2 regions of the Pseudomonas sp. BB438 genome follow, and region 1 is predicted to be linked to the other one. Evidence: predicted binding sites of a transcription regulator. Region 1 holds the regulator's gene; the other holds the start of a gene.
The links. The regulator FliA, encoded in region 1, starts transcription of late flagellar genes. The targets are predictions, from matches to a motif close to CTAAAGTTTNNNNNNNNNNNGCCGNTAA.
Positions count from the first base shown of each region.

Region 2: a site for FliA is predicted at 3,629-3,656, ahead of AC1ZV1_RS28900 (methyl-accepting chemotaxis protein). Genes of this name have one in related genera too.

Region 1 is NZ_CM170001.1:4,666,324-4,671,654, forward strand. Features, by position in the region: gene AC1ZV1_RS21360 (protein phosphatase CheZ) at 1-576, opposite strand, end outside; gene AC1ZV1_RS21365 (chemotaxis response regulator CheY) at 596-970, opposite strand; gene fliA (RNA polymerase sigma factor FliA) at 1,168-1,917, opposite strand; gene fleN (flagellar synthesis regulator FleN) at 1,914-2,741, opposite strand; gene flhF (flagellar biosynthesis GTPase FlhF) at 2,906-4,216, opposite strand; gene flhA (flagellar biosynthesis protein FlhA) at 4,232-5,331, opposite strand, start outside.
Region 2 is NZ_CM170001.1:6,282,191-6,287,521, forward strand. Features, by position in the region: gene AC1ZV1_RS28890 (aminotransferase-like domain-containing protein) at 1-651, shown strand, start outside; gene AC1ZV1_RS28895 (redoxin family protein) at 734-1,537, shown strand; gene AC1ZV1_RS28900 (methyl-accepting chemotaxis protein) at 1,551-3,527, opposite strand; gene AC1ZV1_RS28905 (haloacid dehalogenase-like hydrolase) at 3,828-4,880, opposite strand; gene AC1ZV1_RS28910 (cupin domain-containing protein) at 5,065-5,331, opposite strand, start outside.

The DNA of each region.
Region 1 (5,331 bases):
GACCTCGGTCACCAGCTTGGTGACGCGCTTGATCACCTGCCCGGTGAGGTCCTGGAAGTCCTGCGCGAGCAAGATGTCGTTCAGGTGCGCGGACAGCTTGCGGCTATCCTGGGCGCTGATGTAGAGGAACTGCTCGACACGCTTGGCCAGGTCGCGGAAGGCCTCGGGGCCCAGTTCGCGACGCATGAAGCGCGACCAGTCTTCCTGCAGTTCCTTGGCCTGGGTCTCGATGTGCATGACCACCGGGGTGCACTCTTCCACCAGGTCCATGGTGCGATTGGCCGCTTTCTCGGTCATCGTCACCACGTAGGACAGGCGGTCGGTCGCATCGGCGATCTGCGAGACTTCCTGGGCGCGCGGGGAACTGGGGTCGATCTGGAAGTTGACGATGGCGTTGTGCAGTTCGCGGGTCAGCTTGCCTACCTCCTGGTAGAGCCCGCGATCACGCGCCTGGTTGAGCTCGGAGATCAGCTGCACGGCGGTCTGTACGTCGCCCTGCTCGAGGCATTCGACCAATTCGCGCGCGTGTTTTTTCAGGGTCGACTCGAAGTCACCCGCGGATTCGTTGAAATCCATGACGCCCTCTTGGCCAGCCTTAGCTGCCGACCCGCTCGAAAATCTTCTCGATCTTTTCTTTCAGCACCTGAGCGGTGAAAGGCTTGACCACATAGCCGTTGACCCCGGCCTGGGCCGCTTCGATGATCTGGTCGCGCTTGGCTTCGGCGGTGACCATCAGCACCGGCAGGTGCTTCAGGCGCTCGTCGGCGCGGACCGCACGGAGCAGGTCGATGCCGGTCATGCCGGGCATGTTCCAGTCGGTAACGAGGAAGTCGAAATTGCCGCTGTGCAGCATCGGCAGCGCAGTGGTGCCGTCGTCGGCTTCTGCGGTATTGGTGAACCCCAGGTCCCGCAGGAGGTTCTTGATGATGCGCCTCATCGTGGAAAAGTCGTCCACGATGAGAATTTTCATGTTCTTGTCCAAACCTGCCTCCATCGATACCAAACGCGCCCTGGCGGGCGTGCCGTCAATTCATTGAGCGCCGCGCGCTCTTTGCTGGGGGCGCGTCAAGAGAACGTCACCCCAAAATTCGTAAGCCTCTAACGCGCCTAAGGAAAATCCCTTCAGCCTTTTCGCTAGGAAAACGCAGGCGCGAAACTACCCGATGCTCAGCGAGCGCGCCACTCCGCCAGACGCGAGCGCAAGCGCGCGGCACACTGGCTGTGCAACTGGCTGACCCGCGATTCGCTGACGCCCAGCACTTCGCCGATCTCCTTGAGGTTGAGTTCCTCGTCGTAGTAAAGGGCCAGCACCAGCCGCTCACGCTCGGGCAGCTTGGTGATGGCATCGGCCAGGGCTGCCTGGAAGCGCTCGTCTTCCAGCCCGTGGGACGGCTCGTTGTCGTGGTGCGACGCGTCTTCGGCAAAGCCGCTGCCCTGGTCGCCGTCCTGCAACATGTCGTCGAAGCTGTACAGACGGCTGCCCTGGGTGTCGCTGAGGATGCCGTAATAATCTTCGAGGCTCATATTGAGTTCGGCAGCAACCTCCTGATCTTTAGCGTCGCGTCCGGTACGCGCTTCGACGGCACGGATGGCGTCGCTGACCATGCGGGTGTTGCGGTGGACCGAACGCGGCGCCCAGTCGCCCTTGCGTACCTCGTCGAGCATGGCGCCGCGGATGCGGATGCCGGCGTAGGTCTCGAAGCTCGCGCCCTTGCCCTGGTCATATTTCTTCGCCGCCTCCAGCAGGCCGATCATGCCAGCCTGCATCAGGTCCTCCACCTGCACACTGGCGGGCAGACGACCCAGCAGGTGGTAGGCGATGCGCTTCACCAGCGGTGCGTGCTTCTGGATCAGCAGTTCCTGGGAGTTGTGCGCCTGTGCCTTGCTGTACATACGCGCTCCGGAGGCCGCGGTCATACGGCCGAACCCGTGGGATGTTGCACCAGGCGCTCGACGAAGAACTCCAGGTGCCCTCGTGGGTTGGCCGGCAGCGGCCAGCTGTCGACCTTCTGCGCCACCGCACGGAAGGCCAGGGACGCCTTGCTGCGCGGGAACGCCTCATACACCGAACGCTGCTTCTGCACGGCCTTGCGCACCGACTCGTCGTAGGGGATGGCGCCGACATACTGCAGCGCCACGTCCAGGAAGCGGTCGGTGACCTTGGTCAGCTTGGCGAACAGGTTGCGGCCTTCCTGGGGGCTGTGGGCCATGTTCGCCAGCACGCGGAATCGGGTCATGCCGTAGTCGCGATTGAGCAGCTTGATCAAAGCGTAGGCGTCGGTGATGGAGGTTGGTTCATCACAAACGACCAGCAGCACTTCCTGGGCCGCCCGGACGAAGCTCACCACCGAGTCGCCGATCCCGGCGGCGGTGTCCACCACCAGCACGTCGATGTTGTCGCTGATGTCGCTGAAGGCCTGGATCAGGCCGGCGTGCTGCATCGGCGTGAGGTGCACCATGCTCTGGGTGCCCGACGCCGCCGGGACGATGCGGATGCCGCCAGGTCCCTGGAGGATCACGTCACGCAGGTCGCATTCGCCTTCGATGACGTCGGCCAGCGTGCGCTTGGGCGACAGCCCCAGCAGCACGTCGACGTTGGCCAGGCCCAGGTCGGCGTCCAGCAGCATGACGCGACGGCCCAGATCGGCCAGCGCCAGCGACAGATTCACCGACACGTTGGTCTTGCCCACGCCACCCTTGCCGCCGGTGACTGCGATTACCTGAACGGGATGCATACCCATATCAATACCTTGTCTCGTCGTTCGACCGTCACGCTTCTGGCGTTTCGGCTAATCCGGTTGCGGTGCTCCACCGCCTCCGGCGCTCGCGGATCGTCTAACAGAGCATCCGCATCGCTTGGGCGACCCAACTGGCCGCCCCACGCCCCATCCGGGGCTCACAATCTTCAACTGGCGCGACGCACCGGCTGTTGGTAAAGGCCGGCGAACATGTCCGCCATGGCGTCCTCGCAGGGCTCTTCCGGCGATTGCAGGCTCACGGCACGGCTGACCAGTTGGTGCGCGCGTGCCACATGCAGGTCATCCGGGATCTTCGGCCCATCAGCCAGATAGGCTACCGGGAGATGCTGGCTGATAGCCAGAGCCAGAGCTTCGCCGAGGCTTCCCGCCTCGTCCAGTTTGGTCAAAATGCACCCGACCAGGCCACAGGAACGATAGTTCTGCCAGGCGGCCTTGAGGACCTGGCTCTGGCTGGTCGCGGCCAGCACGAGGTAGTTCTTCACGTTCAGGCTCAGCGACGACAGCGCTTCGAGCTGCATGCGCAGCGCCGGATCGTTGGCGGGCAGGCCCGCAGTGTCGATCAGCACCAGGCGCTTGCGTGCCAGCGGCGCCATGGCCTGGATCAGCGACTTGCCCGGGTCGACCAGGGTCACCGGTACGTTGAGGATGCGACCCAGGGTCTTGATCTGCTCCTGCGCGCCGATGCGAAAGCTGTCCATGGACACCAGGGCAATGCTCTGCGCGCCGTATTTCAGTACGTAGCGAGCAGCCAGCTTGGCCAGGGTAGTGGTCTTGCCCATGCCGGCGGGGCCGACCAGGGCAATCACGCCGCCCTGCTCCAGCAGATCGACTTCCGGGGTATTGATCGAGCGTGCCAGGTGCGCCAGCAGCATGCGCCACGCCTGCTTCGGATCGGCGATGGAGGACACGCGCTCCAGCAGGTTGCGCGACAGGTCGGCCGGCAGGCCCATGCGCTGCAGGCGGCGCCACAGCCCAGCCTGTTTCGGACGCTGGTTCTGCAGCTGGTTCCAGGCGATGGAGCCCAGCTGCACTTCGATCAGTTCGCGCAGGCCATTGAGCTCGAAGCGCATGGCTTCCAGCGCCTGCTGGCCGGCAGCGGCCGGCGTCGGGGCGACCGGTGCGGCCATGGCCTCAGCCAGGGTTTCGGCAGCGCTGCGGCGCGGCGTCTCGGTGCCGTACATTTGACGGTCCTTGCGCACGCCATCGCTGGCACGGGTCGGGGCCGACAGGTCTGCCTTGGCCTGGGCGATCTTCGCCTGGGTCTTGCGCAGCTCGGCTTCCAGCGCCGGGTTCGGCTTGCTCGCCGCCACCGGTGCCTGGTAATCCAGCGCCGCGGTCAGCTCAACGCCACCGGCGACACGGCGATTGCCGATGATCGCGGCGTCCGGGCCCAGCTCGTCACGAACCAGTTTCATGGCCTGACGCATATCAGCGGCGAAGAAGCGTTTTACCTGCATGGCCTGGGACCTCAATCAATTCTGCCCAACGGTGGCAACGATCGTGACTTGTTTGTTGTCGGGGATTTCCTGGTAAGCCAGCACGTTCATGGTGGGAACCGCCATCCGGGCGAATCGCGACATCATCGCGCGGATGGGACCTGCCACCAGAAGAATCGCCGGCTTGCCGAGCATCTCCTGACGCTGCGCCGCTTCAACCATCGAGCGTTGCAGCTTTTCGGCCATTCCGGGTTCCAGCAACATGCCGTCTTCGGAGCCCTGTCCGGCCTTCTGAAGACTATTGAGCAATATCTGTTCCAACCTGGGTTCCAGAGTGATCACGGGCAGCTCCGGCTCTAGTCCCACAATGGTTTGCACGATTGCACGGGACAGCGCGACGCGAACTGCCGCCACCATCGCGGCGGGATCTTGACTCTTCACCGCCACGTTGGCGATGGCTTCGGCGATGGTGCGGATATCGCGCACCGGCACCTGTTCCTGCAGCAGCGCCTGCAGCACCTTGAGCAGGGTCGACAGGGAAATCATCCCCGGCACCAGCTCTTCGGCGAGCTTGGGCGAGGTCTTGGCCAGCAGTTGCATCAATTGCTGGACTTCTTCATGGCCGAGCAGCTCATGGGCGTGCTTGTGCAGTACCTGGTTCAGGTGCGTGGCGACCACGGTGCTGGCGTCGACCACGGTATAGCCCAGGGACTGTGCCTGGTCGCGCTGCGAGGCCTCGATCCACACGGCTTCCAGGCCAAAGGCCGGGTCCTTGCCGGCGATGCCGTTGAGGGTGCCGAACACCTGGCCGGGGTTGATCGCCAGGTCGCGGTCCGGATAGATCTCGGCTTCCGCCACGCTGACACCCATGAGCGTCAAACGATAGGCGTTGGGCAGCAGGTCGAGGTTGTCGCGGATGTGCACCGAGGGCATGAGGAAGCCCAGGTCCTGGGACAACTTCTTGCGCACGCCCTTGATCCGCGCGAGCAACTGGCCGCCCTGGTTGCGGTCCACCAGCGGAATCAGGCGGTAGCCCACTTCCAGGCCGACCATGTCCACTGGTGTCACGTCGTCCCAGCCCAGCTCCTTGGTCTGTTCGGCGCGCTGCGCGGGCAGCAGCTCCTGCTGGGTCTGGG
Region 2 (5,331 bases), 1.6 Mb from region 1:
CTGACCCTCGCTGCGCGCTACGACGTGCCGATCCTCGAGGACGACGTCTACGGCGAACTGGCCTACGCCTATCCGCGCCCGCGCAGCATCAAGTCCTTCGACACCGACGACCGCGTGCTGCTGGCCAGCTCGTTCTCCAAGACCGTGGCACCCGGCCTGCGCACCGGCTGGGTAGTGCCGGGGCGGTACCTGGACCGCATCCTCCACTTCAAGTACATCGCCAGCGGCACCTGCGCGCCGCAACCGCAGATGGCGCTGGCCGAGTTCGTCGGTGGCGGCCACTACGAGCCGCACATCCGCCGCATGCGCGCGCAGTACCAGCGCCACCGCGACCTGATGACCGAATGGGTCGGCCGCTACTTCCCCGAAGGGGCGCGGGTCACCCGGCCGCGTGGAGGCTTCATGCTCTGGGTCGAGTTCGACCCGCTGTTCGACAGCGTGCGGCTGAACCAGGAGCTGCGGCGCGACAACGTGCAGGTGGCGGCGGGCAACATCTTTTCGGCCTCGGGCAAGTACCGCAATTGCATCCGCATGAACTACTCCAACCGCGAGCTGCCGGTGATCGAAGACGCCGTGCGCAAGGTCGGTGCCTGCGCCCGGCGGCTGACCGCCGAGTTGCGCGAGCAGCAGGCCGAGCCGCTGCCGGCCTGACGCGAAACATTTATCCACAGCCCGGCGCTGCCGCGCGGCAGCGCCCTGCTGTACCTTGGTTTCCTTTTGCCAGGCACCCGTCTTGACCAGTCTCACCCTTGGCTCGCTGGCCATTCCCCTCCCCCACGTGCTGCTTTACCTCGGCTTCTTCGGCGCCCTGCTGGCCGGCTGGCTGGCCGGGCGAAAACGCGGCGCCAATCCCGAAGGCGCGCTGTTCGCCATGCTCCTCGGCGGTCTGCTGGTGGCGCGACTGGCCTTCGTTGCGCGCTACGTCGAGCAGTACGCAGCGACACCGCTGAGCATCGTGGATATCCGCGACGGCGGCTTTCTTGGGTTACCGGGCGTGATCGCCGCCGCACTGATCGGCGCAGTGCTGGCCTGGCGCAGAACGGAGCTGCGCCGCCCGCTGGCGGTCGCCGCAGTGGTTGGCGTGTGCCTGTGGGGTGGCGGCAAGGCCGTGACCTCGGCGCTGGACCGCAGCCAGCAGATTCCCGAACTCACGGTGATGGACCTGCGCGGCAGTGCCGTGGACCTGCGCGCACTGGATGGCCGACCCATGGTGGTCAACCTCTGGGCTACCTGGTGCCCGCCGTGCCGGCGTGAAATGCCGGTGCTGGAGGCCGCGCAGAAGCAACGCAGCGACGTACGCTTCCTGCTGGTCAACCAGGGCGAGAATGCCGAAGCCGTGCAGCGCTTCCTGCGCGACCAGGGCCTGAGCGACACGGCAGTGCTGCTCGACAGCGGCAACCGCCTCGGCCAGGCCACCGGTTCCTACGGCATGCCCACCACACTGTTCTACGACGCCCACGGCCGCCTGAAGCACAGCCAGATGGGCGAGCTGTCGGCCGCCAGCCTGGAGTACGGGCTGGGCCAGCTCAAGGACTGACCCACCGGTCGCCTCAGCGGAAGCGCCCGACTTCGTCGCGCAGGCCGGCCGCCAGGCTGTCCAGCTCACGCACGGTCTGCGCCAGATCGGCCACCACCTGACGCTGTTCGCTGTTGGCCTGGGCGATGCCCTGCAGGTTGCTGCTGAGCAGGGTCGCCGTGCGGCTCTGTTCCTGGGTCGCGGTGGTGATGGCGGCGAACTGCTCGCCCGCCGCGCTGCTCTGCTGGGAGATTTCCGCCAGGGCGGCCGCGACCTTCTCGTTCAGCGTCAACCCGTGCTGCATCAGCTGGCTGCCCTGCTCGATGGTCTCGATGGCGCTACCGGTGTCCTGCTGAATGGCGCCGATCATCTGCGAGATTTCCGTAGTCGCGGCCTGGGTACGCGCCGCCAGACTGCGCACCTCGTCTGCGACGACCGCGAAACCACGCCCCTGCTCGCCGGCACGGGCAGCCTCGATGGCGGCGTTGAGCGCCAGCAGGTTGGTCTGCTCGGCAATCGAAGTGATCACCCCGACGATGCTTCCGATCTCCTGGGAGCGCGCGCCGAGGCGGTTCACCCGCTCCACGGTCTGTTGCAGCGCCTCGGCGATCTGCGCCAGCGAGGCGGAGGCATCGTCCATGGAGTGCAGGCCGATGCGCGTCTGCTTGGTGTTCTCGCTGGCCATGTGCTCGGTGCTGCGCATGTTGTCGGCAATGTCCATCGAGGTGGCGCTGAACTCTTCCACCGCGCCGGCCATGCTGTTGATCTCGCCGGACTGCTGCTCCATGCCGGCGTAGGCGCCGCTGGAAAGCCCCGACAGCGAACGCGAGCAATGCCCCACTTCCTCTGCCGCGCCGCGCACCCGCGCGACCATGCTGGAGAGTGCCTCGCCCATCTGGTTGAAGCTGCGCGCCAGATCGCCGATCTCGTCACGGCTGGAAACCGATAGGCGAGCACCCAGATCACCCGCGCCCAGCGCATGGGCCTGGCGCACCAGGTCGCCCAGCGGACGCAGGCGGCGACGCAGCAACCAGGTGGTGGCGATCACCGCCAGCAGCATGGCGATCAGGCTGCCCATGGCCAGTTGACCGCCAACGCGCCAGGTCACCGCGCGGATCTCGTCCTTCGGCATGCTTGCGACGACAGTCCAGGGACCGCCGACGAAGGGCTGCGCCACGCTGTAGAAGTCGTCCTGCCCGTCGCTCCAGAAGCGGCCGCGGCCGGGGTTGTCCAGCAGGGTGGCAAGGCTGTCGGCAGCACGCTCGGGGTTACGCGCACCAGCCGGCGGTACCAGCCAGTGGTGCTGTTCGTCCAGCAGCGCCAGAGAGCCGCCCTGGCCGAGGCGGAAGCGGCCGAGGTTGTCGAACTGGCGCTTCTGCGCGTCGGTGTAGTCGAAGCCGACGAACAGCACGGCGATCACCCGCCCGCTGCCGTCGCGCACCGGGGTGTACTGGGTCATGTAGTAGCGGTCGAACAGCAGCGCGCGGCCGACGTAACTTTCGCCGCGCATCAGCAGCGGATAGGCCGGGCTGTTGTGGTCGAGCACCGTGCCCATGGCGCGGCTGCCGTCCTGCTTCATCAGCGAAGTGGTGATGCGCACGAAGTCCTCGCCATCGCGTACGAACACGGTGGCGACGCCGGCGGTGAGCTGGCGGAATTCATCGACCAGGGTGAAGTCGCCGTTCAGGCGGGTGTCGCCCAGGTACAGCGCCGGGGCTTGCAATGCGGCAACCGGCACGCGCTCGTCCGCGCGTGCTTTCAGCCCGGCAGCGAAGCGCTGCTCGAACAGGCCGGCGAGGCGCTGGGTGCTCTCGCGCAGCGTGCCGTGGAAGGTTTCCAGCTGGTCCGCCAGCAGGCGCGCCTCGCTGGCGAGGTGTTCTTCGCGGGTGGTCAGGGTAGCGCTGTCCAGCGAGCGCAAGGCAAACAGCGTGCTGCCGCTGATCAACAGGATCAGGAGCACGGCCAGGGCCATCGCCAACTGCAGGGCGATGCGGGATCGGGGTTGGTTCATGTTCGGGTTCTGCACGCAACGGCTGGCCGTCGCCCGTTGTTCGAGGAGCGGCCTGCTTCGGTTCGAGGGGAGTGCCGACGTGGTTCGCCGGTCTGCACAGGCTATCGGCGGGACGCGAGAATACTTGAGTCATTCACCCGGAATTAGCGTGGGGCGGGGGCTCCGGTCCGGGCAACGGCGCTCACCTGTAGGAGCGCGCCCTGCGCGCGATCGCGGGCATGGCCCGCTCCTACAGTGTGAGTCCGGAGTCAGTCCGCAGGATGACAGGGAGCGCAACCTACGAAGACCAGACGCTGCGGCTTACTGGATCTCCTCCGGGGTGACGATCACCCAGTTCTTGTCGGCGGTGACTGGCTGGCCGAGCTTGGCCTGGGCCTCGGCATTCTTCTTGATCATGCCGTTGAGCTGGTCCATGTACTTGGCCTTGCGGTTGATCCACAGGTGCACGCCGTTCTCGGCGGTGCCGTTGAACAGCATGTAGCCATCGCTGCTGGGGGTGTCGCCGCCAACCAGGATGGGCTTCTTCCACTGGTCGATGTAGGTGAGGATCGCCGCCTGCTTGCCGGCCATCCAGGTCGCCGGGGTCCACAGGTAGGGGGTGATTTCCAAGTCCTGGTTGGCCTTGGGATCGTACTTGCCTTCGGCGATCTGCTTGCGTGCGGTGGTCAGGGCGCCGCTCTGGCGGTCCTTGAGCAGGGTGGTGACGCCGATGACGTTCTCCGGCTTCACGTTGTAGCCGTACTTCGGATCGCTGGCGACCATGCGCACCAGTTCTTCATGGGCAGCGGTCATCACGTAGACCTCGATGCCGTTCTCCATCAGCTTGTTGTACAGCTCCTGCTGACCGGTGAAGACCTTGGGCGGGTTGATCTCGATCGTCTTGACCACGTCGCCTTCGTAGTAGGTGCTGGGCACCGGCTTGCCGTAGGCCATCAGCTCGTCGACGTAGCCCTTGAGCTCCTTGAGGGTGAAACCGGAGAACACCTGGGCGACCCAGGGGTAGCAGACCAGGTCGTCGACTTCGCAGAGGCGGTAGTAGTAGCTGTTGAGGCTTTCCTTGTGGCCGTTGACGTCCTTGAAGGGGATGAGCTTCAGCGAGGGGTCGAGCTTCTCGCGGGTCAGCACGCCTTTCATTTCGAGGAAGGGCAGCAGCGACTCCTCGAGGTCATAGCGGTAGCTGGTGTTGTCCATGTCGAAGACCGCGAAGGCGCCCTTGTTGGCGTTGGCGGCGATCAGGGCGTCGAGCTGCTTGGCGGCCGGCGCGGGCCAGTGTTTCAGTTCGGTGGCGGCGAACGAGGTGCTGGCGAGGCCGGCCAGGATCAGGCCGGCGAGCAAGGTGCGCATGGGCTTCATGGAATTCCCCCGAGTGGTCTTATGGGTATGGGGAAGGTCCGACACGGGCCTTCACTGGACTAGTCCAGCAGTGACCCTAGCAAAGCCCTGTTTCAGCTCTGCGACGGCAGCGACGTGAATCGTCGCGAGGGCGGCAGGACGTATCCATCCGCGCCACGAGGGTTTTCCGACAGCGACGGCTGGTCTAGTTCACCGCACGACGCAGGCGACCGGGGGCTTCGCCGTAGACTTCCTTGAACTTCTTGGTGAAGGACGCCTGGGACTGGTAGCCGACCTGGCTGGCGATGGCGATCAGGCTCAACTGCGAGTCGCTCAGCAGGCGGTACGCCAGCTCCATGCGGACGCGGGTCAGCAGCACCCAGGGCGACTCGCCGGCCACCTGGGTGAACTGGCGGGTGAACGTGGCGCGGGACATGTTCGCGCGCTCGGCCAGCGCCTCGATCGTCCATTC